DNA from 2 places in the Paenibacillus sp. RRE4 genome. Region 1 is predicted to be linked to the other one. Evidence: riboswitches for the same ligand, from Rfam matches in the RefSeq annotation. Region 1 holds a riboswitch; the other holds the start of a gene.
The links. A riboswitch is a leader RNA that binds a small molecule or an ion and turns the genes downstream of it on or off. The one in region 1 is predicted to bind glycine.
Positions count from the first base shown of each region.

Region 2: another riboswitch for glycine. It lies ahead of sdaAB (L-serine ammonia-lyase, iron-sulfur-dependent subunit beta); the one in region 1 lies ahead of gcvT (glycine cleavage system aminomethyltransferase GcvT).

Region 1 is NZ_JAUZUT010000008.1:46,987-50,405, reverse strand. Features, by position in the region: gene gcvPA (aminomethyl-transferring glycine dehydrogenase subunit GcvPA) at 1-401, opposite strand, end outside; gene gcvT (glycine cleavage system aminomethyltransferase GcvT) at 398-1,540, opposite strand; glycine riboswitch at 1,771-1,871, opposite strand; glycine riboswitch at 1,875-1,997, opposite strand; gene gcvH (glycine cleavage system protein GcvH) at 2,344-2,736, shown strand; gene Q9R46_RS23850 (PTS mannitol transporter subunit IIBC) at 3,179-3,419, shown strand, end outside.
Region 2 is NZ_JAUZUT010000004.1:159,876-163,294, forward strand. Features, by position in the region: gene Q9R46_RS20790 (LolA family protein) at 1-916, shown strand, start outside; glycine riboswitch at 1,111-1,288, shown strand; glycine riboswitch at 1,293-1,431, shown strand; gene sdaAB (L-serine ammonia-lyase, iron-sulfur-dependent subunit beta) at 1,545-2,234, shown strand; gene sdaAA (L-serine ammonia-lyase, iron-sulfur-dependent, subunit alpha) at 2,224-3,159, shown strand; gene Q9R46_RS20805 (alpha-glycosidase) at 3,409-3,419, opposite strand, start outside.

The DNA.
Region 1 (3,419 bases):
GCATTGGCTACCGCCATACCTGTCAACTCGCAAATATACGACTGGAATTCGAAGATGGCTTGTAATTCCCCTTGGCTGATCTCCGGCTGATATGGGGTATAGGCAGTATAAAACTCAGAACGGGAAATGACATGGTTGATAACCGAAGGGATGTGGTGGTCATAGATGCCTGCGCCAAGGAAACTGGCATGTGTCTCGAAGTTGGCATTGGAGCCAGCCTGTTTCGACATATGGCGGGTTAAGGCATATTCATCCAGTTTGGAAGAGACAGGCAACTCGCCCTGATAACGAATCTCCTGCGGGATATCTTTAAACAGATCTTCAATCGAATCCACACCGATTGTGGCGAGCATCGCGCTCTGATCTTGTTCGGTCATGGGAATGTAGCGGTGCTTGCTCATGCTTGCTCAGCTCCTTGAGTAGGTGTCTTTGGCGTACGTGTCCGTTTATGAAAAGGGGTCTTGACGACCTCGGCTTTCAGCTTTTTGCCACGAATCTCAATCTCCAGCGGAGTGCCTATTGCAGCATGATTGCTGTCAATTAGGGCAAGGCCAAGATTACGCTTCAAAGTTGGGGACTGTGTTCCGGTTGTCACTTCACCAATCTGAACGCCACCCGCATAGATCGGGTAATGTGGCCGTGGTATACCACGCTCCAGCACTTCGATGCCGATCAGCTTGCGGGCAGGGCCGTCATTTTTTTGTTGCAACAAAGCTTGATGTCCAATAAAAGGTCCGGCATTTAACTTCACGAACATCCCAAGTCCTGCCTCCAGTGGAGAGATGGTTGGTGACAGCTCCTGACCGTACAAAGGCAACTTTGCTTCGAATCGCAGTGTATCACGCGCACCAAGTCCCGCTGGAACGAGGCCCACATCAGCACCTGCTTCCATCAGTCCGTTCCATACCAGAGCCGCCTGATCTGCTGCAACATACAGTTCAAAACCATCTTCACCTGTATATCCAGTGCGCGACAGTAGCAACTTTATTCCACATACCTCGGCATGCTGTACGAAGCGGAACGGTTCAATGGACCTTGCATCCACCTCTGAACCTGTAACCTTCGAGAGAATATCGACCGCTAAAGGGCCTTGTAGCGCCAGTAACGCCGTTTGCTCGGAATCATTGGTCATGTTTACGCCAGGTACGATATGCTCCTGAAGCCACGCCCAATCCTTGTCGATATTAGAGGCATTGACAACCAGCATGTAGTGTTGCTCCGCCAGTTTGTAGATCAGCAGATCATCTACTACACCACCATCGGGATAACACATCAGCGTGTATTGTGCCTGACCTGGTACAATTGCGGTCACATCGTTGGTTGTCATGTGTTGTAAAAAGGCTTCCGCCTGTTCACCCGTTACGGTGAATTCGCCCATATGGGATACATCAAACAGCCCGGCGCGCTCGCGTACGGCTTCATGCTCTTTTTGAATACCGCTAAACTGCACGGGCAACTCCCAGCCGCCAAAATCAATGCAACGTACACCTTCATATTGCGCATATAGGGGGAAGAGTGGTGTTCTTAACAAATCAGACATCCAATCACCTCGTCATGGGCCGTTAGTAGGCCAAGTATGAAAACACGTTCTGTGAGCCAGATCATTAATGCTTAAGTAGTTTTAGTATTCGAGACTTAACAGCCGACCGTTCTACATTTTTTCATTTGTTATGTTTAGTACGATCCTGGAACCTGCAATTCATTTTTTGGGAAAAAGGAAAAGGACAGGCCAAAGAACCGGCATGCCAAGTAGCACGCTGTATTCTTAGGCTCTGTCCCTTGTACCTGAGAGTTACCCCGCCGTTTATTCAGACAGGTTTCCCCTTGGGTGATCATAACATCCATATAGGACGATTAGATGCTCTCCAGAGTTGCGTCCTGTAAAAGTCCTTTTGCCTGAGAGATTCACCCCCGCTTGTCGGTGGTTTACTCCTTCGGCGCCGCCTCATGCACATCCCCAAACCGGGTGTACGGGCAATCTCTCCCTTTACATTCATCCGCGGTTCATACGTAGTCCAATTAACTTCAGTTGCTCTTCTCATTAAAACGTGGATACACTCTGGATGTCAAGAACAATATCATTAAAATTGTGTAAAATACGAATATTTAATTATAAATACTCATAAATGTTCGTTTATTCTGAAAGAGTGCGCTTACTATTCTAATATTCACCATTATATGCAGAAAGAGTAGTGTAAGGTTACACACGGTGAGGTGTCTAAATTTAAATAAACTGTGAGCTAACTTGACATTTGAATCTGAAATATCATACGCTATTGTTTGGGAAAAAGGTGAAGGTCAAAGAACGCATGCACTCATTAATGAAAAGCGAGGCGGATATCGATGAGCGAATTGAGAAATGATTTCCTGTACAGTAAAGAGCACGAATGGGTGCAAACCGTAGGGGAGGATACCGTACGTATTGGCATTACCGAGTTCGCGCAGCATCAGCTGGGTGACATTGTGTTTGTGGAATTGCCTGATCTTGAAGCCGGTGTAAAGGCAGAAGACAGCATCGGTACGATTGAATCCGTCAAAACGGTGTCTGATCTGTTCTCACCCGTCAGCGGCACCATTGTTGCAGTGAATGAAGCTTTGCAGGACTCGCCGGAACTGGTGAATAGCTCTCCTTACGAAGAAGGCTGGATGATCGAAATTCGCGTCGATGGAGATGTAACAGCTGCATTATCCACATTGCTGAATGCGGATGCTTATCTTAAACATACTGAGGAATAGAATTAGACCGGATTGTCGAGTTGATTTGTACTTATTGACATATATATAATCTCATTCGAATATAAAAATATTGTTCTTCAAACCTGCGTGAGCTATAGAGCTTATGCAGGTTTTTTGCTGTTTTTTTGGCATATTGGAGGAAATTAAGTAAGAGTAACTTAAAATCGCGAATAAAAAAATGGCAAACGGACCAAGCTATTTTATTGCTTTGCATGTTGTATATGAATAAAGTCATAGGCAGAAAAAACCTTGAGTATCAACGGATTGAGCATATATTCCTAATTAAAAGCGATTACATAATCCAATGTTGTCATCATTGTTCATGACGAAAGTACGCTTTCATTTGATTGAACAGGAAGGGTTTCTCGCTTAGGATTACAGCAGGGGATCAATGATACCCCTTTCATACGAAATAATGACTTGATTCAAGGAGGATAAACCAATGAGTAATTTGGATCAAACATCCAATTCCAAAGGTGGGTTACGTGTTGGTGTGCAACGCTTCGGACGATTCCTGAGCGGTATGGTCATGCCTAATATGGGAGCATTTATTGCTTGGGGATTAATTACAGCGATGTTTATTAAAACAGGATGGTTTCCCAATGCGACAATAGAGCAGCTTGTAGGTCCGATGATTACTTATTTGCTGCCGCTACTGATTGGTTATACCGGGGGTACGATGG
Region 2 (3,419 bases), on a different contig from region 1:
TAGTGAGGTTACGAACACCATACACGTGAAGGAATGGGTTGACGGAAAAACAGGGAAAAAGCGGATCGAGACAGATGAAAATGGAAACGTGAGTTATGCGGTTCATAACGGTTCAGAGATACTGATCTATGAAGAAGAGGCGAAGACCGCTTTTGCGATGGATTCATCAGCGCTCCAGCAGGAACCCAACCAGACCCAGAAGCAGATGCTGGTGGATCAACTGGAACGTATGCGTGACAACCATAATGTGAAGATGCTGGGTCAGGAAAAGCTTCAAGACCAGGAGGTCATTCATATTGAATTAACGCCGAAGGATGAGGATTCACTGTCCATGTCTTCGGAGTATTGGATAAACCCCAAAGAGTGGATGGTTGTTAAAGCCACCAGTACGCATGGGGATACCAAATCAGAGTTTCTATATGACCGGATCAATTACAATCCTGAGTTCACAGACCAGACGTTTACGCTGGATATTCCTGCAGATGTTGAAGTGAAAAAAATGAATGACGTGATGAATAACCAAGAAATCACACTGGAAGAGGCAGAGAAGTCCGTGGGCCAGCCCTTTCTACAATATGTAGGAAAAGATATGAACTTGTCGAGAATTGAGCTCATTTCGTCTATGGGTGAAAACGGCCGGGATGAAGTAACGTTGTATTATGTGAAGGATAACAAACCAGAAATCAGCATGACCGTATTCAAAGCACTAGAGGAAAACGGTGATGAAAAGCTGCTTCCAGAGGAAAAGAAAGTTAACATTCGTGATACAGAGGGTTCATACATGTCTATGATTCGGAACTTGTCGTGGAGTGAGGACGGTCTTCGTTATTCGGTCATGGGCGAAAATGATTTTTGGACAGAAGAGCAACTACAGATGTGGGTAAATGAGCTGCAAATACCGAAGCCAGCGAAATAATGTTGGCTGGTAGAAAAAGATTGAACAAGCTTTGAACCATATGAATGAAATGAGCATATCGTATATAGAAAATGATGTACCCTGAGATTACGTCACTTTTATTGACATATAGAGTATGGCATATTACGCTGTATATGATTGAATGCATGGCAGAATGGTGAACTTTCATTCATGAAAGAACAGAATATAGCGAATGATAACGAGCGGGAGAGACCTGAGCAGGATGATGATGCAATACAGTACAAGTAAGCATGATAGATGCCATTTTAGATGCGGAACTGTACTGTACAGATGGCTTAGGCACCGAAGGAGCAAGCAGTTATGCACCCGGCATAACCGTTAATCTCTCAGGTAAAAGTACCGTCGTTGGACGCAGCTCTGGAGAGTGCGCGGAAGAAGCGCCACCCAAGGGGTATATGATTGTCAGATTGCTGAACAGGTGAGTGCTTGCGTGTACTCGGCCTTGTTCTTCCCTGGCGCTAGAATCATGAAACTCTCAGGTATCAAGGACAGAGAGAGGGCTAACGGCCTTCTTCTGTCCTTTTTTAATGTCATCAATCAGTAAATCAGGAACATTATGGCGGTCTTGTCCGCATGGCGATGACAAAACCAATTGGAGGGTTACAAGGTGCGATTTAAAGATGTTTTTTCAATTATTGGTCCGTCGATGACGGGACCATCCAGTTCACATACAGCCGGTGCGGCAAGATTGGGGAGAATTGCGCGTCAGTGGCTGGGATGTACGCCGGAACGTGCGAGACTTACATTATATGGCTCATTTGCGGATACCTATCAGGGACATGGAACAGATCTGGCACTAATCGGCGGCTTGCTCGGTTACGTTACAGATGATCCGCGTATACCGGATGCAGAGCAGTATGCAGATGAAGCAGGCATGGAGGTTGAATTTTACACCAGCGGTCTGCCAGCTCCCCATCCGAACACGGTCAAGATTGAATTGTGGCACGGTGAACGGGCATGCTCTTTAATAGGTGCTTCCATCGGTGGCGGCAGTGTATCTGTGCATGCGTTAAACGATTTTCGCGTACAGATCAGTGGAGAGTTTCCGACACTTGTTTTGCGTCATGCCGATAAAGCGGGAGTGCTGGCATCCGTGACCTCAACCATTAGCTCATCCGGAGTGAATATCGGCTATATGCAAGTGGATCGAAAGGCTCGTGATGGTGAGGCACTAACAGCAATGGAGATGGATGCACCGCCGAGTGAAGACACGCTGAGCAAGCTGCGTTCATTGGACCATATGCTGGACATACGTGTGATTGATCTGAAGAGAGGGGTTGATCCGGATGCGGTTTAAACATCTACATGAATTGAACGCCATCTGCACTGCGGAGTCCAAAACCATTGCACAGTTGATGATTGAAGAGCAGGTGCAGGAGACAAATACACCGGAAACAGACGTGGTAAAGCAGATGTCGGATTACTACCAGGTGATGAAAGAAGCCGTTCGTAAAGGACTTACAGAAGATACCACCTCACGTAGCGGACTGACGGGTGGGGATGGGAAAAAGATGGCCGAATATATTCGCCAAGGCGAAACGTGCTCAGGTGATGCTTCTGCCCTTGCCATGGCCTATGCGCTATGTGTATCGGAAGTGAATGCTTCTATGGGACGTATCGTGGCTACCCCAACGGCGGGCTCTTGTGGCATCATTCCGGGCGTGTTTATCAGCTCGCAGGAACGATTTGGCTGGACGGATGAACATCTGGTGAATGGATTGTTCTGCGCTGGTGCTATTGGATACGTGATCGCCAACAATTCATTTATTTCAGGGGCCGAGGGCGGTTGTCAGGCGGAAGTAGGTTCAGCGATTGGCATGGCTGCCGGTGCGATGGTGGAGCTTCGCGGAGGGACGCCGGAGCAGGTGGTGCATGCTGTAGGATTGGCTTTGAAAAATACACTGGGCCTCATCTGCGATCCGGTTGCTGGCCTTGTAGAGATTCCATGCATCGTGCGCAACGGACTCGGTGCCGTTACTGCACTGGCTGCCGCAGATATGGCACTCGCTGGTGTACGCAGTGCCATTCCGTCTGACGAAGTCATCGACGTGATGTTGGAGGTAGGCAGCGCGATGCCAAGCCGTCACCGCGAGACAGCGCAAGGCGGGCTCGCCCAGACACCTACAGGCCGCAAGATGATGGAGAAGCTGGCGAAACCGAAGGCCAAGCGGTTGCCGGATGAGACATCCGAAACATCACAAACAGGCTCAGAGGCAGAGTAGCAATTGGATCATTTACAGGATGGGGCCAAATAGCTAAGGAGCACACAACCAGGTTCCGATTAGCAATTAGCAAGTAGTAATTAGAGCATGTTAGTCGTTATTACTTCATAACAAACAAGCGTCCGCGAACCTGGTTTGCTCAGGTTATGCGAGACGCTTGTTTGTTCATTGTGCCTAAACCAGCCAAGATAGCGATCAGCCAATCTGTATTGGAGAAGGCAGACATTTATTGTTGTTTCAAAAGGGCATCTATTTTACTT